Regions from separate parts of the Streptomyces sp. NPDC047525 genome, predicted to be linked through region 2. Evidence: riboswitches for the same ligand, from Rfam matches in the RefSeq annotation. Region 2 holds a riboswitch; each other region holds the start of a gene.

The links. A riboswitch is a leader RNA that binds a small molecule or an ion and turns the genes downstream of it on or off. The one in region 2 is predicted to bind cyclic di-AMP.
Positions count from the first base shown of each region.
Region 1: it holds a riboswitch for cyclic di-AMP, as region 2 does, so the genes downstream of both, ABZ833_RS03585 (C40 family peptidase) here and ABZ833_RS28010 (M23 family metallopeptidase) in region 2, are expected to answer to the same signal.
Region 3: it holds a riboswitch for cyclic di-AMP, as region 2 does, so the genes downstream of both, ABZ833_RS29060 (M23 family metallopeptidase) here and ABZ833_RS28010 (M23 family metallopeptidase) in region 2, are expected to answer to the same signal.
Region 4: it holds a riboswitch for cyclic di-AMP, as region 2 does, so the genes downstream of both, ABZ833_RS08930 (LysM peptidoglycan-binding domain-containing protein) here and ABZ833_RS28010 (M23 family metallopeptidase) in region 2, are expected to answer to the same signal.

Region 1 is NZ_JBEYTL010000001.1:745,266-752,261, forward strand. Features, by position in the region: gene ABZ833_RS03575 (ATP-dependent Clp protease proteolytic subunit) at 1-241, shown strand, start outside; gene ABZ833_RS03580 (hypothetical protein) at 249-557, shown strand; cyclic di-AMP (ydaO/yuaA leader) riboswitch at 913-1,085, shown strand; gene ABZ833_RS03585 (C40 family peptidase) at 1,089-1,562, shown strand; gene ABZ833_RS03590 (DUF6328 family protein) at 1,702-2,262, shown strand; gene ABZ833_RS03595 (LysE family translocator) at 2,240-2,869, opposite strand; gene ABZ833_RS03600 (LysR family transcriptional regulator) at 2,999-3,910, shown strand; gene ABZ833_RS03605 (ATP-binding protein) at 3,899-4,360, opposite strand; gene ABZ833_RS03610 (helix-turn-helix transcriptional regulator) at 4,631-5,491, shown strand; gene ABZ833_RS03615 (DUF397 domain-containing protein) at 5,501-5,725, shown strand; gene ABZ833_RS03620 (8-amino-7-oxononanoate synthase) at 5,726-6,868, opposite strand.
Region 2 is NZ_JBEYTL010000009.1:405,528-412,523, forward strand. Features, by position in the region: gene ABZ833_RS27980 (DEAD/DEAH box helicase) at 1-261, shown strand, start outside; gene ABZ833_RS27985 (amino acid permease) at 371-1,930, shown strand; tRNA gene ABZ833_RS27990 (tRNA-Lys) at 2,052-2,127, shown strand; gene ABZ833_RS27995 (alginate lyase family protein) at 2,259-3,470, shown strand; tRNA gene ABZ833_RS28000 (tRNA-Met) at 3,549-3,622, shown strand; gene ABZ833_RS28005 (PP2C family protein-serine/threonine phosphatase) at 3,817-4,998, shown strand; cyclic di-AMP (ydaO/yuaA leader) riboswitch at 5,220-5,366, shown strand; gene ABZ833_RS28010 (M23 family metallopeptidase) at 5,378-6,463, shown strand; gene ABZ833_RS28015 (aldo/keto reductase) at 6,596-6,996, shown strand, end outside.
Region 3 is NZ_JBEYTL010000010.1:239,171-246,166, forward strand. Features, by position in the region: gene ABZ833_RS29045 (GNAT family N-acetyltransferase) at 1-758, opposite strand, end outside; gene ABZ833_RS29050 (HPr family phosphocarrier protein) at 970-1,251, shown strand; gene ABZ833_RS29055 (GntR family transcriptional regulator) at 1,410-2,126, opposite strand; gene ABZ833_RS29060 (M23 family metallopeptidase) at 2,342-3,142, opposite strand; cyclic di-AMP (ydaO/yuaA leader) riboswitch at 3,155-3,318, opposite strand; gene ABZ833_RS29065 (pitrilysin family protein) at 3,528-4,913, opposite strand; gene ABZ833_RS29070 (pitrilysin family protein) at 4,910-6,265, opposite strand; gene ABZ833_RS29075 (DNA topoisomerase IV subunit A) at 6,479-6,996, shown strand, end outside.
Region 4 is NZ_JBEYTL010000002.1:905,267-912,262, reverse strand. Features, by position in the region: gene ABZ833_RS08960 (haloalkane dehalogenase) at 1-641, opposite strand, end outside; gene ABZ833_RS08955 (TIGR03618 family F420-dependent PPOX class oxidoreductase) at 729-1,130, opposite strand; gene ABZ833_RS08950 (NAD(P)H-binding protein) at 1,127-1,819, opposite strand; gene ABZ833_RS08945 (TetR family transcriptional regulator) at 1,896-2,534, shown strand; gene ABZ833_RS08940 (hydrophobic protein) at 2,689-2,859, opposite strand; gene ABZ833_RS08935 (CsbD family protein) at 3,042-3,215, shown strand; cyclic di-AMP (ydaO/yuaA leader) riboswitch at 3,675-3,870, shown strand; gene ABZ833_RS08930 (LysM peptidoglycan-binding domain-containing protein) at 3,874-4,614, shown strand; gene ABZ833_RS08925 (ADP-ribosylation family protein) at 4,611-5,597, opposite strand; gene ABZ833_RS08920 (ribonuclease J) at 5,657-6,996, opposite strand, start outside.

The DNA.
Region 1 (6,996 bases), on a different contig from region 2:
GCTCGCCGAACCGATCCACGGCCAGGCAACCGACTTGGCGATCCAGGCCGACGAACTCCTGCGCACCCGCGCAGCGCTGGAGAGGCTGCTGGTCCAACACACGGGCCAGAGCCCGGAGCGCGTCGCGGCCGACATCGAGCGGGACAAGATCCTCAGCGCCCCCGAGGCCGTCGACTACGGCCTGGTGGACAGGCTCATCACGAGCCGCAAGTCGTCCCTGCGCATCCCGGACGCGCGGTGATCAGCCGATGCTGCCACCCGAACTCCCTCCGCTGCCCGCACTCACCCGCGCCGAGGGCGAGTTGATCGACCGGTATCTCGAAGTGGTCGATCTGGTGGGCCGGATCAACCCCGCCCGCGCCTCGGACACCTACGGCGGACTGCGCGCCGCCCAGGCCCTGATCGGCAGCGCGACCGCCCTGCGGGACGCGCTCACGCTGATGCACCAGCGGGGCGAGAGCGCCGTGTGTGCGCCGACGTTGGCCCGAGCGCTCCGTGTGCTCGACGGGGAGCGTCGTGCGGAACGCGTCACCGTGCCGCCTCCGTCGCCATCCTGAGCATCCGTCACCCCGGCACCTGACGCCCGAACTGTCCGGGGCCGGTCTCAAACGAACCAAACGGGCTACCTCGTTCGGCGTAGACGATCGTCGTCATTTGGGACTTCTTCAGTTGCGTCAGATGTGTACGCGAGTGCCGGAATTACTCGTTCCGGTGCTGGTCGAACGATCGTCGGAGTGCCCGGCCCGATCCCGAATCCGACCTTGTCCACCCGAACGGTTCAGCCGTGAGGAGCCTCACAAAACGCCGTTTCGGCTCGGAATTCGACCCCTTGACGGGTCAAGATCCCTTCCGACGACAAGCCCCCGCCACAGCGGCGGGGCGGTCCGGGCGGACGCCGAGTCCTGCCGCCGCCCGGATGACCGGTCGACATCGGTGCATCGGCAGGAGTGGAGGACCCAGGCATGACGGGTCGGTCCGGAAGGTCCGGACGCCGACCCTTGGGGTGAAGCCGCACACCGCGGCCGGGCAACTTCGCCAGCCCGAATCCGACAGGTCATCCTTCACAGGCGGTTGACGAAGGGTTGCGCATGACCGCGCTGAATCATGTTCCGTCGCTGCTCACCAGGGCCGGTTCCGTATCGGCCCTCACGCTCGCCGTCGTAGGCGGCACCCTCGTGGCCCCAGGGCTCACGTCGGAAGCAGAGGCCGCGACACACGGGACCAAAGCGCTCAGGATCGCTGCCTCCAAGAAGGGCTCTCCGTACGGATACGGAGCTGTGGGGCCGAACCGGTTCGACTGCTCGGGCCTGACGCTCTACTCGTTCAAGCGCACGGGCAAGAAGCTGCCGCGCACCGCCGCGCAGCAGTACAACAAGACCCGCCACGTCTCGGCCTCGAAGCGCTCCCGCGGCGACCTGGTCTTCTTCCACTCCGGCCGGAGCGTCTACCACGTCGGCATCTACGCCGGGAAGGGCAAGATCTGGCACGCGCCCAAGAGGGGGACCGTCGTGCGCCTCGAGAAGATCTGGACGAAGAGCGTCTCGTACGGCCGGGTGCGCTGACAGCCCGTCACCGCCCGTCGACCGCAGACCTGTCGGAGGGCGGCGGCGGTGGCCTCACGGCCGCCGCCGCCGCTCGACCGGCCCTCCGGTCGGCGCGCCCGCCAGGCCTGGGGCGCGTCGACGCGGATACTCGGTCGCCATGTCCGAAAACCACGGTTCCCGCTCCACGGGCGAGTCCTCCGACGCCCGCAACGAGACGACGTTGGAACGCGCCGACCGCAATTTCTCCGAGATCCTCCAGGAACTGCGCGTCACGCAGGCCGGGGTGCAGATCCTCTTCGCGTTCCTGCTGACCCTCGCCTTCACCGAGCGCTTTCCCTCGCTCGACACGGTGCAGCGCACCACGTACGTGACCACGCTGCTCCTCGCGGTCCTGTCCGCCGCGCTGTTCACCGCGCCGGCCGCCGTGCACAGGTCGCTGTTCGGGCAGCACTCCAAGCCCCGGATCGTGCGGGTCTCGTCCCGCCTCGCCGGCATCGGCATGGTGGTCCTGGTGTTCGCGCTCGCCGGTTCCGTACTCCTGGTCGTGGACGTGGCCGTGGGCCGCACCGGCGGGATCATCGCGAGCGCGGGCACGCTGGTGGTGTGCGCGGGCCTGTGGGGTCTGCTTCCCGTTCTGGTGCGCGGCGCGGGCAGGGACCGGGACCCGGAATCGGACACCGGCGCGTCGGACGACGTCAGGCCGTCAGGGCCTCGGTGAGGAGCACCAGGCCGAGGACGCTCAGCGCGAGGCCCGTGCCGCCCTCGATCGCGCGGGCCGTACGCGGCTTGCGCAGCCAGCGGCCGAGACGGTCCACCAGGAGCGCGACGACCGGGAACCACACCAGGGCAAGGGCCACGATGATCGACGCGAGCAGCAGCGTCCTGGGCATCGCGGGGCTGCCCGCGGGCACGAACTGGGGAAGGACGCTGAGGAAGGTGATGGGCGCCTTGGGGTTGAGGGCGTTGGTGAGGAAGCCCTGCCGCAGGCTGCCCCCGGCCGCCGGCTGTTCCACGCCGTCCGGCACCCCGAAACTCGCCAGGGGCCGCGCCGCCGACCGCAGCGCGCGATACCCGAGGTACAGCACATAGGCACCGCCGAGGACCTGCAGCGCCCGGAACAGCGTGGGAACCGCCGTGAGGACCGCGGCGACCCCGGCCACCGCGAGCGCCGTGTGCACCAGGAGCCCGCCCGCGACACCGATCGCGCAGGTGACCCCGGCGCGGCGGGAGGCGAGGGAGTTGCGCACCACGACGGCGAAGTCGGCGCCCGGCATGGCGACCATGCCCGCGGCGACTCCGGTGAAGGCGACCAGTTGAGCGTCCATGGCCGCCAGCCTGCCGTTCTTCTGCCTTCAGCGGGTATGTGGAATATCCTGGGTCTGCCTTAAGCAGGCGTTTAGCCCCACGCCGCCGGACAGCCCCACCGCCCGTCGGCTCCTGCACCGGGAGACACCATGTACGACCCGACGCGGCTCGCCGCACTGGTGGCGGTCTCCGAGGCCGGGTCGATCACTCGCGCGGCCGAGCGCCTCGGCTACACCGTGCCCGCCCTCTCCCAGCAGCTGGCCAAGCTCGAACGGGAGGCGGGCACCCCGCTCCTGGTCCGCCACCACCGCGGGGCGCGGCTGACCGGCGCGGGCGAGCTGCTGCTCGCGCGGGCGCGCCGGGTCCTGGACGAGATGGAGCAGGCCCGGCACGAACTGGCCCAGCTGGCGGGCCTGTCCGGCGGCAGGCTGCGCGTGGGGACCTTCACCACCGCCGGGATCCATCTGGTGCCGCCCGCGCTGACCGCGTTCCGCCGCGCCCATCCGGACGTCGATCTGACGGTACGGGGCTATGAACCGCCGCTCGGCGTCGCGGCCGTGGCGGCGGGAGATGTCGACCTGGCCCTCACGCACACGTACGAGCCCGCAGAGCCGGTGGCGCTGCCCGCGTCCGTGACCGCGGAGCCGATCCTGGTGGAGGAGCTGGTCCTGGTGACCTCGCCCGGCCACGCGCTCGCGAGCGCGTCGTCGCGGCTGCCCCTGACCGAGCTCGCCGGACAGCCGCTGATCAGCATGGCGCCGACGCATCCGCCGCGCCAGGGCGTGGAGTCCGCGCTCGTCCGGGCCGGGGCGACACCTGCGGTCCTGGTCGAGACCCCGGGATACGCGCTGGTGTGCGCGCTGGTCAGCGCCGGGCTCGGCGTCGCCGTCGTACCGGAGATGGTGGCGAGGACGGCGGCCACCCCGGTGGGGGTCAGGCCGCTGGAGCCGGGGGATCTGCGCCGCACGATCTCGGTCGTCCACCGCACCGACGAGTCGCACCCCGCGGCGGACACCTTCAGGGCCCTGCTCCGCGGGGCCTTCGGACGCTCACCGGGGTGAGGGCGAGGAGGCCGCTGTCCCGCCGCGGACCGGCGCGGTCCACGGCAGCGCGATCCAGACCGTCTTGCCGCCCTCGGGGGTGGGCGTGACCGAAAGCCTGCCGCCGCACTCCATCGTCAGCCAGCGGATGATCACCAGGCCGCGGCCGTTGTCCTGCTGGACGGCGGCGGGCAGCCGCTTGGGGTAGCGGGGGTGGCTGTCGGTGACGCCGATGCGCAGCTGCTCCTCCCGGTCCAGCTCGATGTCCACCGTGAAGGTGGGCGACTGGCCCCGGGTGTGCTGGACGGCGTTCGTGGCGAGTTCGGAGACGATGAGCCGGACCGTGTCGGCCACTTCGGTATCACCTGGCAGGCCCCACTCGCTGAGGATGTTCGAGACGAATTTCCGGGCCGCGGAGACCGAGGCAGGAGCGCTCGGCAGGGTGACGGATGCTTCCTGAAGGTCTGCCATGGCGACGTGTCCCTTTCCCACCGGGGCTCGGCTCCGACTCGTAGCGGAAGGCACGAGGACAGTCCCGGAATGGTGCTTCGCGCCAGCCTGCCACTCTTGGGGTGCTCAGAGGTGGCCATCCACCAAGATGTGCATATATCTGTCGCTCGAAGCGGTGAACTCTGCTACGAGAGACCGTATTTGGGCGGCAGGCTGGCGCTTCCTCTACTGTCGCCGGGAAGAGGGCGGAGGGAGGCCGAAAAAGGAGGCTCCGTCCGAAAGGAGACGGACATGCGGTACGGTCCCGCGGTGCGCCGAAGGAAACTCGGTGCCGAACTGCGTGCACTGCGCACGCACGCCGGGCTCACCAGTGGCCAGGCGGCGGACCGGGTCGGCTGGCATCAGTCGAAGGTGAGCCGGATCGAGACGGGGCGTAGCAGCGTCAAGGCGGCCGACGTACGCCTGCTGCTCGAGGCGTACGAGGTGCGGGACCCCCGACTGCGCCAGTTGCTGGTGGCGCTGGCGGGCTCGGACGACGACGGCGGACGCCGTCACTGGTGGCACGCCTACCGCGAGCTGCTGCCGCCCGCCTACCGCGACTTCATCAGCCTGGAGTCACAGGCCTGTCGGATGCGCACCCTGGAGACCACCGTCGTACCCGGCCTGCTGCAGACGCCGGACTACGCGCGTGCGGTGACGCGGGCGGCGCTCGACGGACTGCCTGACGACCAGGTGGACACGCTGGTCGAGGTGCGTCTGGCCCGTCAGGACGTGCTGCGCGCGGCTCCGCCGCTGCGACTGAGCGTGATCCTGGACGAGGCGGTCCTGCACCGGCCGGTGGGCGGGAATCATGTGCTCGCCGGTCAGTTGAAACGGTTACTAGAAGCCGCACAGTTGCCCCATGTACGACTTCAGGTGTTGCCGTTCGCCGCCGGAGAGCACGTGGGCCTCATCGGATCTTTCGTTATCTTCTCCTTTCCGAACATTGCTGATCTGGATGTGGTTGTTCTAGACCACTTGACGAGTAGCCTCTACCTCGAACGGAGAGAAGACCTCCAGGCATACACGGATGCCTTCAACTCCCTTCAAGAAAAAGCACTTTCACCCGAGGAATCAACGGATCACATCGCCGGGATAGGTGACGGCGCGTAAGGGGGCACCATGACTGCACTGCCTCGGAACGTACCCTCAAGCACTTCTCTGCACGGCGCACAGTGGCATCGCAGCAGCCGCAGCAACGGCATGAACAACTGCGTGGAGACAGCCTCGCTCGCTTCAGGGCCGAAGCAGGGGCTTCTCGCCGTGCGCGATTCGAAGAACACGGCAGGGCCCGCCCTGCTCTTCTCACCCGCCACATGGGAGGCCTTCGTCCACGGCCTCCGGTGACTACCGGGGTGCGGTGCGGCTGATCACTCGTACGGCATCGGCGATCTGTGTGCCGGTGAGATCCGCGCGTGCGGTCAGCCGCAGCCGCGAGATGCCGTCGGGCACCGACGGCGGACGGAAGCAGCCGACGGCGAGACCGGCGCCCCGGCAGTCGGCGGCCCATCGCACGGCCGCTTCCGGTGACGGTGCGCGCACGGAGACGACGGCGGCGTCGGGACGTACCGCCGAGAGACCCTCCGCCGTGAGGCGTTCATGCAGCTCGGCCGCGACAGCGCGGGCCCGGGCGGCGCGCTCCGGCTCCCGGACGAGCAGCCGCAGAGCGGCCAGTGCCGCACCCGCGGCGGCGGGGGCGAGCCCGGTGTCGAAGATGAAGGTGCGGGCCGCGTTGACCAGGTGGTCGATCACCTTGGCGGGGCCGAGGACCGCGCCGCCCTGGCTGCCGAACGACTTCGACAGGGTGACCGTGGCCACCGTGTGGGCGGAGCCCGCGAGCCCGGCCGCCTGTGGTGCGCCCCGTCCGCCGTCGCCGAGCACGCCGAGTCCATGGGCGTCGTCGACGATGAGCCCGGCGCCGAACTCGTCACAAGCGGAGGACAGTTCGATGAGTGAAGCCGCGTCGCCGTCGACCGAGAAGACCGTGTCCGACACGACGACCGCGGGACCCGTGTGAGAGTCCAGCGTCTTGCGCACCGCTTCGGGGTCGGCGTGCGGCACCACCTGCGTCGTCCCGCGCGCGAGGCGGCAGCCGTCGATCAGCGAGGCGTGGTTGCCCGCGTCCGAGACGATGAGCGAGCCGTGCGGGGCGAGGGCGGTGACGGCGGCGAGGTTCGCGGCGTATCCGGAGGAGAGGACCAGGGCGGCCTCGAAGCCGCAGAACTCGGCGAGCTCCCGCTCCAGTTCCGCGTGCAGCTCCGTGGAGCCCGTCACCAGGCGGGATCCGGTCGCCCCGCCGCCCCAGCGGCGGGCCGCGGCCGCGGCGCCCTCGGTGATCTCGGGGTGCCTGGCCAGACCCAGGTAGTCGTTGCTCGCCAGGTCGAGGAGGCCGCCGGAGTCGGCGGGGCGGGGGCGCAGGGTGCGGACGAGTCCGGCCCGGGCGCGCTGGCTCGCCTGCTCGTCGATCCAGTCGAACGGCGCGCTCACCATGAGGGTTCCTCCGGGTCGTCATCACTGGCCGGTTTGTAGACAGTGCACAGACCCTAGCCGTCCGGCCACCGGGCCAGGATGTGGCAATACCCACACCTCTCAGCGTTTCTGTTGTGCGAAGTCTCCTT
Region 2 (6,996 bases):
GGCGACCGTGGCGGCTTCCGTGGCGGCGACCGCCGTGACGACAACCGCGGTGGCTCGAGCTTCCGTCGCGACGACCGTCCGACGGGCGGCCACCGTGGCAGCGACCGCCCGTTCAACCGTGACCGCCGTGACGACCGCCCCTCCGGCGGCGCCCGCTCCGGTGGCCACGACCGCCCGGCGTTCAACCGCGACCGCTCCGGCACCGGCACCGGCTCCTTCGGCCGCCGTGACGACAAGCCGCGCTGGAAGCGCAACGGCTGAGGCCTGAGCGACTGAACCACGGCAGCGGGCCCGTCCCTTCGGGGGCGGGCCCGCTGCCGTATGCCAAACGTGACGTGTGTCATGTCCCTGCCGTGGGCAACGCTCGTGCATGAATCCACCACCGGAACCACCAGCCGGACCACCACCCCTACCCACGGCCGGCTCGGACGAGGAACGCCTGGCCCAGCTCGGCTACACGCAGGTCCTGGCCCGCCGCATGTCCGCGTTCTCCAACTACGCGGTCTCGTTCACGATCATCTCGGTCCTGTCCGGCTGCCTCACGATGTACCTGTTCGGCATGAACACCGGCGGGCCCGCCCTGATCACCTGGGGATGGGTCGGGGTCGGCCTGATGACGCTCTTCGTCGGTCTCGCGATGGCGGAGATCTGCTCCGCCTATCCGACCTCCGCCGGGCTCTACTTCTGGGCGCACCGCCTCGCGCCCGCGCGCACGGCCGCGGCCTGGGCGTGGTTCACGGGCTGGTTCAACGTGCTCGGCCAGGTCGCCGTCACCGCGGGCATCGACTTCGGCGCCGCGTCCTTCCTGGGCGCGTATCTGAACCTGCAGTTCGACTTCCAGGTCACCGAGGAGCGCACGATCCTGCTCTTCGCCGCGATCCTCGTACTGCACGGCCTGCTCAACACGTTCGGCGTGCGCATCGTCGGCCTGCTCAACAGCGTGAGCGTCTGGTGGCACGTCTTCGGGGTCGCCGTCATCGTCGGCGCCCTTGCCTTCTCCCCGGACTCGCACCAGTCGGCGTCCTTCGTCTTCACCGAGTTCGTCAACAACACGGGCTGGGGCAGCGGCCTCTACGTGGCGCTGATCGGGCTGCTGATGGCCCAGTACACCTTCACCGGGTACGACGCGTCCGCGCACATGACCGAGGAGACGCACGACGCCTCGACCGCCGGGCCCAAGGGCATCGTCCGCTCCATCTGGACGTCCTGGATAGCGGGCTTCGTCCTGCTCCTCGGCTTCACCTTCGCCATCCAGTCGTACGACGGCGCCCGCGAGTCGGGGACGGGAGCGCCGCCCGCCCAGATCCTCCTGGACGCGCTCGGCGCGACCACGGGCAAGCTGCTCCTGCTCGTCGTCATCGGCGCACAGCTCTTCTGCGGCATGGCGTCCGTGACCGCCAACTCCCGGATGATCTATGCCTTCTCGCGGGACGGAGCGCTGCCGTTCTCGCACATCTGGCACTCGGTCAACCCGCGTACGCGCACGCCCGTCGCCGCGGTCTGGCTCGCGGCCCTGGGCGCGCTCGTCCTCGGCCTGCCGTATCTGATCAACGTCACGGCGTACGCGGCGGTGACGTCGATCGCCGTCATCGGGCTCTACATCGCGTACGTCATCCCGACCCTGCTCCGGCTGCGCAAGGGCGAGGAATTCGAGCGCGGGCCCTGGCACTTGGGCCGCTGGTCACGTCCGATCGGCATCGTGGCGGTGGCCTGGGTGGGCGTGATCACGGTCCTTTTCATGCTGCCGCAGGTCTCACCGGTCACCTGGGAGACCTTCAACTACGCCCCGATCGCGGTCCTCGCCGTCCTCGGCTTCGCCACGACCTGGTGGCTGGCATCGGCCAGGCACTGGTTCCTCAACCCGGACCACGAGCGCACGGCGGCCCGCGAGGCGGCCCGCAAAGGGGCGCCGGAGCCGTCCGATCCCTGACCGCTGCGACGGCGGTCCGGGCCCGCACGCGGCCCGTCGCGGAACGCGCGACGGGCCGAGGAGGCGATACCCGATCGGACGCCTTGCCCTGTCCGGCTATGCTCGGGGGGTGCATCCGCACGGACCGTTAGCTCAATTGGCAGAGCAGTGGACTTTTAATCCATTGGTTGTGGGTTCGAGTCCCACACGGTCTACCACTCAGGCCCAGGTCAGGAACGTTCTGACCTGGGCCTGTGGCGTCGGTCGCCCGAACGGCCCCTCCTCGCCTGCGCCCCCGCGGCCCACGGGCGACGCTGGGCCTGCCAGGTGGCCGATCCGGAGGTACAGCATGGGTTCCGTACGACGGGCTCTCGTGATGGTGCTCGTGCCGTTGCTGGTCGGCGTCTGCGCCGCCTGTGGCGGTTCCGGGAGCGGCACCGACAAGGCCACCGAGCGTGCCCGCCCCGCCGAGCTGGCCTTCGAGCACCCCGGAGTGCTCGTCAGCAAGGCGCAGCTGGACCGCGTGCGCGCCCACGTGGCGGCGCGCGAACAGCCCTGGCTGGGGGCGTTCGAGCAGATGCGGGAGAGCAAGTACGGCGCGGCCGACTACCGGGCCAAGCCGTACGCCGTCGTCGAGTGCCCGCCCGACACCCGCCCCGGACAGGGCTGCGTGGAGGAGCGCGAGGACGCCATCGCCGCGTACACGCAGGCCCTGCTCTGGAACATCACCGGCGACCGCGCGCACGCCAGGAAGGCCGTGCAGATCATGGACGCCTGGTCGCGGGTGATCACCCGGCACACCGAGGCCAACGCGGGTCTCCAGACGGCCTGGGCCGCCTCCTCGTGGGCCCGCGCGGCCGAAGCCGTGCGCTACACCTACGACGGCTGGACCGACGGCGAACTCCTGCGCTTCGAGCGGATGCTGCGCAACGCCTATCTGCCCCAAGTGCGCGAAGGCGCCGCCGACTTCAACGGCAACTGGGACCTCCTGATGGCCGACGCGACCATCAGCATGGCGGTCTTCCTCGACGACCACGAGTCCTTCGAGAAGGCGGTGACGCACTTCAGGACCCGGGTGCCCGCCTACTTCTATCTGAAGTCGGACGGCCCGCTGCCGGTCTCCCCGGCGGGCAGCGACATCAACACCCCGGCGAAGCTCCAGAAGTACTGGTTCGGGCAGAAGACCTTCGCCGACGGGCTCTCCCAGGAGACCTGCCGGAACTTCAAGCACGCCAGCTACTCCCTCGCGGCCACCGCGCACATCGCGGAGACCGCCTGGCACCAGGGCGTCGACCTGTACGGCGAGGTCAAGGAGCGGCTGCGGGCCGCCCTTGAGTTCCACTCCAAGTACCAGCTGGGCGCGAAGGCGCCGGACTGGCTGTGCGGCGGCAAGGTGCAGCGCGACATGGGGCCCGACACCGAGGTCGGCCTCAATCACCTGCGGGACCGGCTGAAGCTGGAGCTTCCGGAAACGGAGAGGTTCACGGACAAGCAGCGGCCCGAGGGGACGGACGACCTGTTCGTGGCCTGGGAGACGCTGACGCACGCCGAGAACGCGTGAGCGGCGGGGCCCGTTCGCCGGTGGTTCTCAACCGGTTCGCTTTCACTCCCCCTGATGGCGTAGAGTTGCATTCAACGGCGCGGGGTGGAGCAGCTCGGTAGCTCGCTGGGCTCATAACCCAGAGGTCGCAGGTTCAAATCCTGTCCCCGCTACTAAAGACCGAAGGCCCGGATCCAGAAATGGATCCGGGCCTTCGGTGTTTTCCCGTTGCTCTCTCGTTGTTCCCCGTCGCTCTCGCGTCACTCTGTCGGCCCACAGCGGTCGCCCCGCGCCGCCGCTTTGGGAACCCTGGTTGAGCGTGGTCATGGATCTGGTCCTGGCCGCGGGATTCGGCAGGAGAAGACCGGTGGGGCTGCGAGGAGGAAGCGGCGGGGGCGAGGCTCCCGATGTCCGGCATGAGCGGGCGCTCGTGCGGGCCCTTCCCCTGCTGCTCATCGTCGCCGGGGTCGTCTACGACATCGCGACCCCGCCCGCGTTCACCGCAGCGCCCCTCTTCACCGCCGCCCCGCTCATCGCGGCCCCCTTCTACTCGCTGCTCAGCACCACCCTCATCGGCGCCGGCTCCTGCGCGGCCGTGCTTGCCCTGCACTTCAAGACCAACACCACGACCGACGTCGAGGCCGTCACCGAACTGATCACGGTGGCGACCGTCGCCGTGCTCGCCGTCCTCATCAACCGCGTCCAGCGCCGCAGCGACAAACAGCTCGCCTCCGCCCGCTCCATCGCCGAGGCCGCCCAGCGCGCCGTACTGCCGCAGCCGGATCCCCGGATCGGCGGTCTCGACATCGCCGCGCGGTACGAGGCCGCGGAGGCCGACGCCTTCATCGGGGGTGATCTGTACGCCGTGCAGGACACCCCGCACGGCGTGCGCGTCATCGTCGGTGACGTACGGGGCAAGGGGATGGGCGCGGTGGCGGCCGTCGCCGTCGTCATCGGGGCGTTCCGGGAGGCTGCCGAGCAGGAGGCCACGCTGGAGGCGGTGGCCCAGCGGCTTGAGCGTGCCCTTGCGCGCGAGGGCACGCGGCGCGACGGGCTCGACGCCTTCGAGGGGTTCACCACCGCCGTCCTCGCGGAGATCTCGCACGGCGACGGCCTGGTGCGCCTCATCAACCGCGGGCACCCGGGACCGCTGCTCCTGCGCGGCGACGGGCGGCTGTGCATGCTGTCCGCGACCGAGCCCGCGCTGCCGCTGGGGATGGGCGACCTGGGCGCCTGGCCGGACCGTGCGGACGAGACGGAGTTCCCGCCGGGGGCGATGCTGCTCCTGTACACCGACGGGCTCTCCGAGGCGCGTGACAGCCGGGGGGAGTTCTACGACGCGGCCACCCGGCTCGGGGGCCGCATCTTCCCCGGACCCAACGGCCCGGACGCCCTGCTCGCCACGCTCACCGAGGAAGTGCGCAGGCACACCGGGGGCGGCACGACCGACGACATGGCGCTGCTCGCGGTGCGGCGGCCGTTGGCGACGGGTGATGCCGGGACCGAGGGCGGGGTCGACGCGGAGATCGATGTCACCGGCCGTGACTGAAGAACACCACTCCGCATAACAACTGACGTACTGTCAAGGAAGTGTGAAGCTCCGGTGTGTGAAGAAGTGGCGTCAACTCGCCCCGTTCCGCACCCCCGTGTCCCGTTAAGTACGGGCCAAAGCCGTTAACGATCAGTCGGAACGGCTTGGAATACGACCCTGCTGTCTATTAACGTTCGATAACGCAGCGCGGTCGTCCCAGCCGTCACTCGAGTCGGCTCCGCGCGCACGCGCCTAATCCCGAAAGGGAGCCGGGGAACCACTAATTGGGGTGAATCGGGCATCTGTGCATCCGTGCCAGATGTTCGTAGGAGACCTTCCTGCTCCGAACCCGTCAGCTAACCCGGTAGGCGAGAAGGAAGGAAAGGAGTGCGCCCCAGTGGCGTCCAACCGCCCTGCCCCCCAAGGCGCGTACGTACCGAATGACGACGACTTCGGTGGGTACGAAGACAGTTCCTGGGAGGAATGGAATCCCACCGAGGAGTCCATTCGCCCCGTCCGCGGCAGGCACCGCGTCCACAAGCGGGGCGGTGGCGGGCTCGCCCGCAGCTCCACTGTTCTCGGCGTAGGCGTCATCGCCGCAGTCGGCGCGGGCGGCATCGCCACCGCGCAGGGCGGCAAGCCGCCGGTCTCCATCGAGATGCCGGACCTGTCGGCCGTCACGGACTCGCTGCCGGAGGCCAAGTCGCTTCCGGGCGTGGGGTCCTTGATATCCGACGACTCCTCCGACTCCGCCGCCGCGGACAACGGCGTGACGGTCGCCGCCGCGCCCCTGAGCGCCGCCGGAGTCAGCACCGCCGACGCCGAGCAGGGCACCACGGACGCCGGAGAGGCACTGCGGGCCCGCATCATGGAGCAGGCGGAGAACCAGCAGGACCAGGCGGACGACGCGGTCCAGAAGGCGGCCGAAGAAGCCGCCGTCAAGCAGGCCGCCGAACAGGCCGCCGCCAAGCAGACCGCGGCCGAGAAGAAGATCGCCGCCGAGAAGGCCGCCGCGAAGAAGAAGGCCGAGGCGGAGGCCAAGGCCAAGGCCGAGGCGGAGCGACTGGCCAAGCTCGCCAAGAGCTACACCCTCCCCGTCGCCTCGTACACGCTCACCGGCACCTTCGGTCAGCCCGGCTCCATGTGGTCCTCCGGCTACCACACCGGCCTGGACTTCGCCGCCCCGACGGGCACGCCCATCAAGGCCATCCACTCCGGCACCATCAAGGAAGCCGGCTGGGCGGGGGCGTACGGCTACCGCACGATCCTCGAACTCGACGACGGCACCGAACTCTGGTTCTGCCACCAGTCCTCGATGAACGTCAGCGCGGGCCAGAAGGTCACCACCGGCGAGACCATCGGCCGCGTCGGCGCGACCGGCAACGTCACCGGCGCGCACCTCCACCTGGAGGTCCACCCGGGCGGCGACTCCACCGGGGTCGACCCGGCGGCGTGGCTGCGCGGCAAGGGCCAGTCCCTCTGACGAAGCCCCAGAACCCCGGCGGTCCTGGCGACAACCCCCCGACGCCAGGGCTGCCGGTCGGGCATGCCCGCTTCAGCCCGTACCCGGATCGCTTTACGGAATTCCGCGGTCCGCAAGGGCGTTGATCCCCGTATGACTTCTCTCCGCAAGCTTGGCTCGTCCGACCTCGAGGTCTTCCCGCTCGCCCTGGGCGGCAACGTCTTCGGCTGGACGGCCGACGAGGCGCAGTCCTTCGCCGTCCTCGACGCCTACACCGCCGCGGGCGGCAACTTCATCGACACCGCCGACGTCTACTCGGCCTGGGTGCCCGGCAACAAGGGCGGTGAGTCCGAGACCGTCATCGGCGACTGGCTCGCCGCGCGCGGCAACCGCTCCGACGTCGTGCTCGCCACCAAGGTCGGCGCCCACCCCGATTACAAGGGCTTGTCGGCGAACACCATCAAGTCCGGTGCCGAGGAGTCGCTGCGCCGTCTGCGCACCGACTACATCGACCTCTACTACACGCACTACGACGACCCGTCCGTCCCGGTCGA
Region 3 (6,996 bases), on a different contig from region 2:
TCGTCGAACGCGCTGTTCACCGCGTACAGCTGCCCCGTGAAGCCCGCCTCGCGCAGATTGCGCAGGACGCTGCGGCCCACACCGCCCGGCGTGCGCCCGACGCCGATCACGGCGACCGACTTCGGCGTGAGCAGCCGCTGCACCGACCGCGCCTCGGCCCGCTGCTCACGGGCGCGCTGCACGGCGAGCGAGCGGTCGGTCGGCTCCAGATCGAATTCGAGGCGTACGACGCCGTCCTCGAAGCTGCGCTTCTGCTGGTAGCCCGCATCCGTGAACACCTTGATCATCTTGGTGTTGGCGGGCAGCACCTCGGCGGCGAAGCGGCGGATGCCCCGCTCCCTGGCGACGGCGGCGATGTGTTCGAGGAGCGTGGAGGCGACGCCCCTGCCCTGGTGGGCGTCCTGCACGAGGAAGGCGACCTCGGCCTCGTCGGCGGGCGCGCTCGCGGACATCCCGCGGGAGTCGATGCGGTCGAAGCGCACGGTGGCGATGAACTCGCCGCCCACGGTGGCGGCCAGACCCACCCGGTCCACCTGGTCGTGATGGGTGAAGCGGTGCACGTCCTTGGCGGACAGGCGGGGGTAGGGCGCGAAGAAGCGGTAGTACTTCGACTCGTCCGAGACCTGCTCGTAGAAGCTGACCAGGCGGTCCGCGTCCTCGGCCGTGATCGGCCTGATCCGGGCGGTGCCTCCGTCACGCAGGACGACATCGGCTTCCCAGTGGGAGGGGTATGCGTGCCGGTCCGACGGGGTCTGCATGGGGCCAGGGTACGGGTCGCGGGGGCGCCGCGGCCGGGGCAGGCTAGGAGTCGTCGAGGGCCGGGACGCGGGCCCCGTGGCACAAGGACGTACGGTCGAAGGAGTACGGACCAGCCGTCGACCGGGTGCGGACCGACGTCCCGCGGAGCACTCGTGACGGCATGAGACACTGGTCTAGACAAGTGTGAAACACCTGGAAGGGCAGCAACACATGGCTGAGCGCCGCGTCAACGTCGGCTGGGCCGAGGGCCTCCACGCCCGACCCGCCTCCATCTTCGTCCGCGCGGCCACCGCCGCCGGCGTCCCCGTGACGATCGCCAAGGCTGACGGCAACCCCGTGAACGCCGGCTCCATGCTCGCCGTGCTCGGCCTGGGCGCGCAGGGCGGCGAGGAGATCGTCCTCGCCTCCGACGCCGAGGGCGCGGACGCCGCTCTCGACCGTCTGGCGAAGCTGGTCGCGGACGGCCTCGAGGAACTCCCCGAGACCGTCTAGTAAAGACTGGTACTCATACGCCGAAGGGCCCGCCCGAAATAGGGGCGGGCCCTTCGGCGTTTCTGCTCACATTCAGCGAATACCCGGAACTCTCGCCGCATTCGGGCAGCAGAAATAATCCCCCGCCGAATAACACTTCTTTGTATACGGCGCCTCTGTTAATGCCGGAGGCCCACCGTGTTTACGGCATGTTGCGAATCCCTCACACGATCACGGTCGCGATCACGGTCCCGGCCCCGATCACCCCGCGAGGGAAGGCGCAGCCGGTGCACGGCCGTCGCCCGCTCCGTGTGGGCCGCGGTGAGCGACCTGGCCCGCTCCGCGTCCCCGCGCGCCACCGCGTCGACGATCGCGGCGTGCTCCGCCCAGGCCTCCACGGGGGCGGCCGACGTCTCGACCACGTACATCCAGGCGATCTTGTGCCGGAGCTGAGTGAGCAGCGCCGTGAGGCCCGGACTGCCGGACGACTGGGCGAGGGTCTCGTGGAACCAGCCGCCCAGGGAGCGCAGATCCTCGCTCTGACCGCGCCTGGAGCGCTCCTGGCCCAGCCTGACGAGGCCGCGCAGGACCTTCAGGTGCGCCTCCGTGCGGCGCTGTGCGGCGCGGGCGGCCCCCAGCGGCTCCAGAAGCGTGCGGATCTCCAGGAGGTCGGCCGCCTCCTGTTCGGTCGGCTCGGCGACGCACGCGCCCGCGTGCCGCCGCGTGACGACGAAGCCCTCGGCCTCCAGGGTGCGCAGGGCCTCGCGCACGGGGACGCGGGAGACTCCATAGCGGCGGGCGAGCAGTTCCTCGGTGAGCCGGCCGCCCCGTTCGTAGACACCGGAGACGATGTCGTCCCGGATGGCCGTGCACACCGAGTGCGCGGGAATGCGCATGACCTGACCTCCGCCTTAATCCCCGCGAAACGCGGTCGATCGACGCCTTTTCAGTGACTCTATTGCAGGGCGGCTGAATTTCCGACGGTCGGCCGAAATCCATGGATACTTTTGGCCAAAGGCACGGCGGGAACGGCGAAAGCCCCGGCTCGCGACGAGCCGGGGCTTTCGGTGAATCAGTTGCGCTTCGTGCGACCGCCTGGGTCCGGACCGGATCAGACGTTGACGTCGTGCGAGCGGAGGTAGGCGATCGGGTCGATGTCCGTGCCGTAGTCCTCGCCGGTGCGGGCCTCGAAGTGCAGGTGCGGGCCGCTGGAGTTGCCCGTGGAGCCGGAGAGGCCTATCTGCTGGCCCGGAGTGACCGCCTGGCCGACGGTGACACCGAGGGACGACATGTGGCCGTACTGGGTGTACGTGCCGTCGTTCATCTTGATGACCACGTTGTTGCCGTAGGCGCCGCCCCAGCCGGCCTCGACGACGGTGCCGGAGCCGACCGCGTGGACCGAGGTGCCGGACGCGGCGTGGAAGTCGATGCCGGTGTGGCTGCCGGAGGACCACATGGCGCCGCCGGTCTGGTAGCCCGTGGAGACGTACGAGCCGGCGATCGGGGAGACGTAGCTGTTGAGGCGCTTGCGCTCGGCCTCGCGAGCGGCGCGCTCCTTGGCCTCGCGCTCCTTCTTGGCCTTGGCCTTCGCCTCGGCCTCCGCCTTGCGCTTGGCCTCCTCGGCCTTCTTCTTGGCGGCCTCTTCGGCCTTCTTGGCGGCTGCGGCGTCGTCGGCGGCCTGCTGCTGGGCTGCGGCCTGCGCGTCGATGCTCTGGGCGAGCGTGTCGCCGACGGAGATCGCCTGGGTGAGGCCGGTGTGCTCAAGAGCCGCGTCGTCGGCGGCGAGCGCCGGAGCGGCCAGGCCTCCGATGACACCGGTGGTGGTGAGGGCTGCGACGCCCGCCACGTTCGCGGTGGTACGCGTGAGGCGGCTCGGGCGACGGTGCTTCCCGGTGGCACGGGTGAACGCCATGAAGCGGCTGATCCTTTCCTTCCTTCTCGCCTACCGGGTTAGCTGACGGGTTCGGAGCAGGAAGGTCTCCTACGAGTCCCTCACCTTGCGGCAAGGTGCCCGATTCACCCCAAGGGGACATGTGGGTCCCCGGCTCCCCTGGCTCGCGCCGTACGGGGACTCGGCGATGACTGTCCGGTGCCGCGGATGCGGCGTACTGCATGACGAACAGCCGGACCGAACGCTAAGCGGGGCATCTTTCAATCGACAAACGGATCAACACTTTTGTAGCGCACGCCACAGGTCAGACACGTAACCTCCATACCAATTCGGACATATGAGGACCCCAGGAGCCAATTTCGGCCACTGGGGTCCCGATATGTCCTGACTGTCACTCAGGCCGCGCTCAGCCCGTGACCACACTCACTTCACCGATGCCGAGCGCCCTGACGGGCTCCTCGATCTGCGCGGCGTCACCGACGAGCACCGTCACCAGCCGGTCCACGGGGAAGGCGCTCACCACGGCGGCGGTGGCCTCCACGGTGCCGGTCGCGGCCAACTGGCGGTAGAGCTGCGCCTGGAAGTCGTCCGGCAGGTGCTGCTCGACCTGGTCGGCGAGGGTGGCCGCGACGGAGGCCGCCATCTCGTACTTGAGCGGGGCCACGCCCACCAGGTTCTGCACCGCGACATCGCGCTCGGCATCCGTGAGGCCGTCGGCGGCGAGGGTGCGCAGGACCTTCCACAGGTCGTCGAGGGCCGGACCCGTGGACTCCGTGTCCACGGAGCCGCTGATGGCGAGCATCGCGGCGCCCGTGCCGTCCGGGGCGGACCGCAGGACCTGGGCGAACGACCGCACTCCGTAGGTGTATCCCTTCTCCTCGCGCAGGACGCGGTCCAGGCGTGAGGTGAGGGTGCCGCCCAGGCAGTACGTGCCGAGCACCTGCGCGGGCCAGACGCGGTCGTGCCGGTCCGGTCCCACGCGGCCGATGAGCAGCTGCGTCTGGACGGCGCCGGGGCGGTCCACGATGACGACACGCCCGGTGTCGTCGGCGGTCACCGGGGGCACCGGGCGCGGCTCGGCCGTGCCGCCCGTCCAGGCGCCGACGGTGTCGGCCAGGACGGCGTCCAGGTCGACGCCGGTCAGGTCGCCCACGACGACGGCGGTCGCCGTGGCGGGACGCACATGCTTCTCGTAGAAGGTGCGCACCGCCGCCGAGTCGATGGCCGTGACCGTCTCCTCGGTGCCCTGGCGGGGGCGCGACATGCGCGCGGTGGCCGGGAACAGCTGCCGGGAGAGCTCCTTGGCGGCGCGGCGCGCCGGGTTGGCGGCCTCGTGCGGGATCTCGTCGAGGCGGTTGCGTACGAGGCGTTCGATCTCGCTGTCCGCGAAGGCGGGGGCGCGCAGGGCGTCGGAGAGCAGGCCGAGCGCCTTCGGGAGGCGGGATACCGGGACTTCGAGGGAGACGCGGACGCCGGGGTGGTCGGCGTGCGCGTCCATGCTGGCGCCGCAGCGGTCGAGTTCCGCGGCGAAGTCCTCGGCGGAGTGCTTGTCGGTGCCTTCGTTGAAGGCCCTCGCCATGATCGTGGCGACGCCGTCGAGGCCCGCGGGCTCGGCGTCGAGCGGCGCCTCCAGGTGGATCTCCACGGCGACGACCTGCTGGCCGGGGCGGTGGCAGCGCAGCACGGTGAGGCCGTTGTCCAGGGTGGCGCGCTCGGGCGCGGGGAAAGCCCACGGCCGTGCGGTGCCCGCCTGGGGCTGCGGGTGGAACTGCATCGTTGCGGCCTCGGTCACTTCGCCGCCTCCTCTTCGTCCTCGTCGGTGGCTTCGGCACCGGCTGTGGCGTCGATGGGTTCGTACACGAGCACCGCGCGGTTGTCGGGGCGCAGGCGGGCCGCCGCGGCCGCCTTGACCTCTTCCGCGGTGACGTCGAGCACGCGCCCGACGGCGGTGAGGGCGAGCTGCGGGTCGCCGAACAGGACGGCGTACCGGCACAGTTCGTCCGCGCGTCCCGCCACCGTGGAGAGCCGGTCGAGCCACTCGCGCTCCAGCTGTGCCTGGGCGCGCTCCATCTCCTCGGCGGTGGGGCCCTCTTCCGCGAAGCGGGCGAGCTCCTCGTCGACGGCCGCCTCGATGACGGGGACCTCGACGTCGCCGGACGTCTTCACGTCGAGCCAGCCGAGCGAGGGGGCTCCGGCCAGGCGCAGCAGGCCGAATCCGGCCGCCACGGCCGTGCGGTCGCGGCGCACGAGGCGGTTGTAGAGCCGGGAGGACTCGCCGCTGCCGAGGACCGTGAGCGCCAGGTCGGCCGCGTCGCACGCGCGCGTGCCGTCCTCCGGGAGGCGGTAGGCGGCCATCAGGGCGCGGGCCGGGACCTCTTCCTCGACGACCTCGCGCAGCTCCTTGCCGATCGTGTCGGGCAGCGAGCCGTCACTCGGCGGCTGCTTGCCGTCGTGCGAGGGGATGGACCCGAAGTACTTCTCGACCCAGGCGAGGGTCTCCTGCGGGTCGATGTCGCCGACGACCGACAGGACGGCGTTGTTGGGCGCGTAGTACGTACGGAAGAAGTTCCGCGCGTCCTCCAGCGTCGCCGCGTCCAGGTCGGCCATGGAGCCGATCGGCGTGTGGTGGTAGGGGTGGCCCTCGGGGTACGAGAGGGCGGTCAGCTTCTCGAACGCCGTGCCGTACGGAACGTTGTCGTAGCGCTGGCGGCGCTCGTTCTTGACGACGTCCCGCTGGTTCTCCATGGATTCGTCGTCGAGCGCGGAGAGCAGCGAGCCCATCCGGTCGGCCTCGAGCCACAGGGCCAGCTCCAGCTGGTGTGTGGGCATCGTCTCGAAATAGTTGGTGCGCTCGAAGCTCGTGGTGCCGTTGAGCGAACCGCCGGCGCCTTGCACCAGCTCGAAGTGGCCGTTGCCGTGCACCTGCTTCGAGCCCTGGAACATGAGGTGCTCGAAGAGGTGGGCGAGGCCCGTACGGCCCTTGACCTCGTGGCGCGAACCGACGTCGTACCAGAGGCAGACCGCGGCGACCGGGGTCAGGTGGTCCTCGGAGAGCACCACGCGCAGGCCGTTGGCCAGCCGGTGCTCGGTCGCTGTCAGGCCGCCGGAGCCGGCCTCGGCTGTGGCCGTGTGACCCATGGGCATGTACGTCCCTTCGATCGCGAAAAGCTGGAAATTCTGCCAGTCGTGCCACTGTATGCAAGCGTGCTGACAACCGGTGAAGTTCCCGCTCCGCGCTCGGCGTAGTCGCGGCCGAAGTCCGGGTCGTGGTCGGCGTTGTCAGTGGGACAGTCCACAATGGTCGGCGTCAGATCCCGTTGATGCCCTGGCAGACACCATGAAGGAGCCGCAGCAGCGATGGCCCGCCGCAGCACGAAGACCCCGCCGCCCGACGAGTCGTTCGAGGAGAAGATCCTCGACATCGACGTCGTCGACGAGATGCAGGGCTCCTTCCTCGAGTACGCGTATTCGGTCATCTACTCGCGCGCCCTGCCGGACGCCCGTGACGGCATGAAGCCGGTGCACCGCCGGATCGTGTATCAGATGAGCGAGATGGGCCTGCGCCCCGACCGGGGCTATGTGAAGTGCGCCCGCGTCGTCGGCGAGGTCATGGGTAAGTTGCACCCGCACGGCGACGCGTCGATCTACGACGCCCTCGTGCGCATGGCCCAGCCCTTCTCCATGCGGCTTCCGCTGGTGGACGGCCACGGCAACTTCGGCTCGCTCGGCAACGACGACCCGCCGGCCGCCATGCGGTACACCGAGTGCAAGATGGCCGACGCGACCTCCCTGATGACGGAGTCGATCGACGAGAACACAGTCGACTTCGAGTCGAATTACGACGGTCAGGAGCAGGAGCCGGTCACCCTGCCGGC
Region 4 (6,996 bases), on a different contig from region 2:
TAGCGTTCGATGCGGGCCACGACGTCGGCGGGTTCGGCGTCCAGCGGCATCATGCGGGTCCATGCCAGTACCGGGCGGCGGCTGTGCGGGGTCGGGAAGGGGCGGCGGTAGACCTCCAGGTCCGCGGGGTCGAGCGGGGTGGCGAGCGTGTCCGGCAGGCCCTCGATGAACAGCGAATTCTCCAGGATCATCTCCTCTCCCACGCCGGGGGTGCGAAGAAGCGTGAACAACTCCCTTCCGGCCGCCGGGAATTCGTCGCCGACCAGCGGCTTGATGATCGTCTCGGTGAACGCGATCCCACGGACGCGACCCGGGAGGCGGGCGGCGCGGTCGAAGGCGAGCGCGCCGCCCCAGTCGTGACCGACGAGGACGGCCTCGGCAAGGCCGAGGGCGTCGAACCAGGCGTCGAGATGGCGTGCGTGGTCGTCGAAGGTGTAGGCGAGGTCGGGCTTGCCGGATTCGCCCATGCCGATGAGATCGGGAGCCAGGAGGCGGCGGCCGGGCGCGGCCACACCTGGCAGGACGTTCCGCCAGAGGTGGGACGAGGTGGGGTTGCCGTGGAGGAAGACGAACGGCAGTCCGTCGGGGTCGCCGGACTCCCGGTAGTGGAGGGTGGATCCGAGGACGGGGAGGGTGGGCATCGCGGGGTCACTTCGCTTTCAGGGCAGGGAGTCGGAGGCCGTGAGCCAGAAACAGGGAGTCAGACACAGGGAGTCAGACGCAGGGAGTCACAGGTTCAGGCTCAGGGCGCGTTCGACGGTGATCTCGATGACGGCCAGGTCCGGCGGGGCGGGCGGGGCCGCGCGGTAGCGGACGGTGTAGCGGCGGACCGCTTCGGCCAGGCACACGGGATCGTCGGTCACGGAGGCCCGGCCTTCGAGGGTGATCCACCGGAAACCGTCCGCCTGGCAGAGGGCGACCCGGGACATCGGGCCACCCTCCGTCACGTTGCGGGCCTTGCGGGCCCCCGCCCGCGTGGTCACCCGCGCCAGGCCGGCGGCAGCGTCGAAGGTGAAGCGAACGGGGGTGACGTGCGGCGTGCCGTCGGGGCGCAGGGTGGTGAGGGTGGCCGTGTGGGGGCGAGCGAGGAACGCCCGCGCGGTGGCCGGGAGTTCGGCTGCCTGGCTCACTTCTTCTTCACGCCTTCGTTCCAGATCAGCTTGGCGATGTTCGGCTTCACGGCCGTGGTGATCACGCCCATGGCCCGGTGGACGTACTCCCGCTCCCCCAGCTCGCGCAGCATGCTCGCCGCCAGGTCGGCGCGTGCGGTGAAGACGCCGTCGGCGCTGGTCTCGGCCGTGTGGTAATCCGTGACGACGGAGTGCTCGAAGAGGCCCGACGGACGGACGAGGGTCCAGTCGAGGTCCGCCTCCCGGATCACGGCCTCCATACGGCGCATGTCCTCGTGGAGGGTGCGGCCGAGCCGTCGGTTCACCAGCGGGTCCAGGACGTGGTTGAAGAAGTGCGCGCCGGTGGGGCGCCAGTTCGGGTCGGCGATGCTGGAGCTGACGGCGAGCAGGCGCTTGATGCCGTGGCCCGCCATGGCCTCGGTGATGGCCGTGGCGCTCGCCGAGTACGTGGTGACGGCCTCCTTGCTGAATCGTGCGCCCAGGGCGGAGAGGACGGCGTCCGTCCCGCCGATCGCGGCATCGACGGCTGCCGGGTCGGTGGCGTCGGCGACGGCGACAGTGAGGGCGGGTCGCGGGGTGAGTGAGCCGGGGCGACGGGTCACGGCGACGACCTCGTGGCCGGCGGCGATGGCTTGGTCGGTGAGGTGGCGGCCGGTCGGTCCGTTGGCGCCGAAGACTGCGATGCGCATGGTGTCGGGACATCCCTTCGTGTGGTTCCTGGAACGCCCTTGACTGTCCCGATCCGTGTGCGCAGGCTCAACGCTGATGAATAACGAAGCCCCTGCTCCAGCCCGCACGCGAGGCCGCCCCCGCGGCAATCCGCCGACCCGTGAATCGATCGTCTCGGCCGCCCGTGCGCTGTTCTTGGAGCGCGGCTACCGACGTACCACTCTGCGTGCGGTGGCAGGAGCCGCCGGAGTCGATCCGGCGCTGATCGCCTACCACTTCGGCTCGAAGAAGGGGCTGTTCGCGGATGTGATGCAGTTCCAGTGCGCCAACGCGCTGACGGTGGACCATGTCCTCGGCGGTGACCCGACCACCCTTCCCGAGCGTCTGATCGACGCGGTGACGGGTCTGTGGGAGGACGCCGATTTCCTGGCGCTCACCGCCCAGGGCGACGAGGCCGCCGAGGTGATCCGTGAATACCTGGAACGCGAGTTGCTGGCCCGGCTTGTTGAATTTCTCGGCGGCCAGGACGCGACCGCCCGCGCCACCGCCGTGACGACGATCCTCGGCGGCCTGATCTACACCCGCTACCTCAACCCGCTCCCCACCCCCGCCGCCCTCACCCCGTCCGAGGCCCGCCACGTCCTGGTCCCCGCGCTGCGCGCGGCCCTGACCCCCAGGCCACGCACCGCGTCGCCCCGGGCCGACGGACGGCTGGGAGCGCGGTCTTCGGCGTAGCGAGGGTGCGACCGGAGAACGGCGAAGGGGTGGGCCCGGCCGTCCCAGGCCAGGCCCACCCCTCAGGCACGCACGCCACCGCCCGTGGCGCCGCGCCGCTCTTTGGTTGGCGCACTCAGGTGCGCGTCACCGTGTTGTCGCATTCAGGTGCGCGTCACCATCGGTACCAGCGGCCCTTGCGGCCGCCGCTCGCAGCGGGCCTGATCACGAAGCCGAGCAGCCACACCACCAGCAGGATGACCGCGACCCACCACAACGCCTTCAGCGCGAATCCCGCACCGAAGAGGAGCAGGGCCAGAAGAAGTACCACGATAAGGGGAACCATTGTTATCAACCTCCAGACGACCGTGTGCTCCCATCCCTGCCGCGCAAACACACAAGAAGCCTGTTTCCCACACAGGTTGAAGGGATCCGATCCCGATCGCGGTCATGATGTTTGGCGGGCAGCTGAGCGGCCAGACGTACCGACAGAACATGACGTCGATGCCAAGGGAGCGTGAGCGGACCATGACCGCCAACGAGAAGGCCAAGGCGAAGACCGAACAGGCCGGCGGCGCAGCCGCGCAAGCCATCGGACGCGCGGTGGGCAACGAAAGCCTTACTGCCAAGGGGCACGCCCTGCAGATGAAGGGCGACGCACGCGAGGCCAAGGAAAAGACCAAGGACATCGGCAAGCATTAACACCCTTTCCACTGCACGTCGTTGGGGCGGCCCCTCCTTGGGGCCGCCCCAACGGCGTTTGGTCAAACGGAAGAAGACAACGGAAGCGGCGGCCGGTCATCACCCGCCCATGAACCGCCGTCGGCCCTCACCTGGGGCGATCAAACTGCTGTTGATGACGATACGCCCGTTTTGACACGAAGAACGACCTCCGCAATATGTCCGTCTTTGAGTTAGAAAGCCACTCCTTTATGTCATTGGCGGAGTATATGCAGTCGTCCCCAATTCAGTGAAACGGGTCACACCGGCAGCCGATCCCGCAGGAGCCACTGAGCGCATTTCCGTTCCACGCAAAGAAAGTTGGGCTTTTCGATCAAAGAGGGCAACGGGCTCCGGTCGACGGCGGCCGGGCCTCGCACATTTCTATTTGAATTCTGGCCTTGTTCGGTCCGGTCTTTCTCGCCTAACGTCACCGTCAATCCGGACGGAACGCCGAATCCTGCCGCTGTCCGGAAACCCTCCACCCACTCACATACGCCCGGCAGGAGCGGGGGACCCAGGTAAGCCGCCGATCCGGATTCCGGAACGGCTCGGGGTGAAGTCGCCTTTGCAGTGCGACCGGACATCTCCCGTCCGAACCCGACAGCTCACCTCGTAGGCGACGGAGAGGAAATTCGTCATGCCTGCAAAGGGAAAGCACCGCCGTCCCAAGTCCAACTCGCTCACCCGGGGTATCGCCGCCGCAGGCACGGGCGGGGCCGTGCTCGTTCTCCCGGTGCTCGGCGCGACCACCGCCGGCGCGGCGGAGGCGGCCGCGGCCGCCAAGCCCGCCGCGGCCCCGAAGACCTACGTCGTCGTCGCGGGCGACACCCTCTCCAAGATCGCCCGAGAGCACTCCGTGAGCGGCAGCTGGAAGAAGCTGTACGAGGACAACCGCAGCGCCCTCGGCGACGACCCGAAGCTGATTCGCCCCGGTGTCCGGCTCACCCTCGACAAGGAGGACTCGGGCAAGCCCTCCAAGGCATCCGGCGAGCGGGCGGACCGCTCCGAGCGCAAGGACGCGGTCGAGCCCGCAGCCGCCCCGGCGAAGAAGTCCTACGCCAACAACCTCGACGGCTGGATCAAGGAGTCGCTCGACATCATGGCCGAGCGCGGCATCCCCGGCTCCTACGAGGGCATCCACCGCAACGTCATGCGCGAGTCCTCCGGCAACCCGCTGGCCATCAACAACTGGGACTCCAACGCCACCGCCGGAACTCCCTCCAAGGGGCTCCTGCAGGTCATCGCCCCCACGTTCTCCGCGTACCACGTGCCCGGGACGTCACTGGACAGCTACGACCCGGTCGCCAACATCACCGCCGCCTGCAACTACGCGGCCGACCGGTACGGCTCGATCGACAACGTGAACGGCCCGTACTAGACCTGATCCCTGTTCGTCTGAAGGACGTCCACCTGCGGCAGAGAACGGTGCCGATGGTGGGCGTCCGCCGTCTCCGCGAGCCTGGGGCGGCCCAGCGCGCGATAGGCCGTGACGAGGAGTTCGTTCGCCAGTGCCTCGCGCGCCGGGTCGCCTGCGGACGCCCAGTGCAGGTCGCGGCCCAGCAGAAGGGCCTCCGTCGGGTCGCCCGCCGAGCAGCGGCGGCGGGCCTCCTCCAGGGACTCCCCCAGGGACTCGGCGTCGTCGAACAGGCCGTACATGTACGTCGCGAACTTGTACTCGTCGGCCCCGTTGTGGGCCGGGCGGCCCAGCGCGGAATCGCCCGACGCGAGTGCGCCGGCGCCGTCGAGCGTGGTGATCCGGTCGGGGTCCACGGGCGGGACCGCCGTGTCGTACGCCCTGGAGTAGGCGAGGCCCGTCTCGGTGCGCTCACCTGTCTCGACGGCGGTCAGCGCATCACGCAGCAGGCCCAGGCGCGAGCGACGGGCCGACACCTCGTCGTCGTCCTGCACGTCGTCGTCGAGGTCGCGCCAGCAGCGTTCGAGGATCGCCCGCACCGCTTCGAGCGGGGTCGTGGAGCGCGTGTCGATGCCGCCGCCGTCGTTGTTGTAGTAGGAGGCGACACCACTGCAGGTTCGGCCGTCGTCGAACCACAGGCCGTGGTGCAGACCGTCGGAGCCGCCGTGCAGGAAGGTCAGGAACTCCGGCGGATCGCGGTAGTAGCGACCGTGCACCCGGACGTCGATGCCGTCCCGCGGCCGCAGACCCGGATCCGCGAACAGATCCAGGATGCCGACCGGGCTCACGCCCAAGTCCTGGAGCGCCCGCTCTCCGTCCGGGCCAAGGGATCCCAGGAACTCCCAGAACTGGAAGATCGATTCAGGCAGTTCGAGCCCCCAGTCCTGGCGGAACCGCTCTTCCACGGCGGCCCGGTCCCTGAAGCCCTCGCCCTTCTCCCCGCTCATTGAACTCCCCGCTCATGACGCTCGTACAGCCGATGACGACGGCCAAGGGTAAGGCTCGCTCAGGCGTCGATGATGACCGGGATGATCAGGGGCCTGCGGCGGTGGGTGCGGTACGCCCAGTTCGCCACGGCACGAGCGATGAGCTGCTCGAGCTGGTGGGCGTCGCCGACCCCTTCCTCGGCTGCGGTGGCCAGCGTCTTCTCGATCACCGGGATGACGGACTCGAAGGTGGTCTCGTCGTGGACGAAGCCGCGGGCCAGGAAGTCGGGGGCCTCGGCGAGCGCGCCCGTGTCGGCGTCGACGATGGCGACCACGGTGACGACGCCCTCCTCGGCCAGCGTGAGCCGGTCCTTCAGCGAGGCTTCGTTGACGCCGCCGACGGTCATCCCGTCCACGTAGACGTAGCCCGCGGGCACCTTGCCGGTGATGGAGGCGCGGCCGTCGACGAGGTCGACGACGACGCCGTCCTCGGCGATGACGACACGATCGGGGTCGACACCGGTGCGGATGGCCAGGTCGGCGTTGGCCTTCAGGTGCTTCCACTCGCCATGGACGGGCATGACGTTGCGGGGCTTGACGATGTTGTAGCAGTAGACGAGCTCGCCCGCGCTGGCGTGCCCCGAGACGTGCACCTTGGCGTTGCCCTTGTGGACGACGTTCGCGCCCCAACGGGTCAGCCCGTTGATCACTCGGTAGATCGCCGTCTCGTTGCCGGGAATCAGGGAGCTGGCGAGGAGAACGGTGTCTCCCTTTCCGATGCGGATCACGTGGTCGCGATTGGCCATCCGCGACAGCGCGGCCATCGGCTCGCCCTGGGATCCGGTGCACACCAGGGTGATCCGGTGGTCGGGGAGCTTCTCCAGCTCCTTCATGCTGACGACCAGGCCCGAGGGAACGTTCAGATAGCCCAGGTCGCGGGCGATGCCCATGTTGCGGACCATCGAGCGGCCCACGAAGGCGACCTTGCGGCCGTGCTGGTGGGCGGCGTCGAGCACCTGCTGGATACGGTGCACATGGCTGGCGAAGCTGGAGACGATGACCCGCCGCGGCGCGGTGCGCAGGACCTGCTCGATCGCGGGGTTGAGCTCGCGCTCGGATGTGGTGAAGCCCGGCACCTCGGCGTTGGTGGAGTCGGTGAGGAACAGGTCGACGCCCTCCTCGCCGAGCCGCGCGAAGGCGCGCAGGTCGGTGATGCGGTCGTCGAGCGGGAACTGGTCCATCTTGAAGTCACCGGTGTGGAGCACCATCCCGGCACCCGTGCGGATGGCGACGGCGAGCCCGTCGGGGATGGAGTGGTTGACCGCCACGAATTCGCAGTCGAAGGGCCCGAATCCGCGCCGGTCCCCCTCCCGCACCCGCACCGTGCGCGGCCGGATGTTGTGTTCCTTGAGCTTGGCCT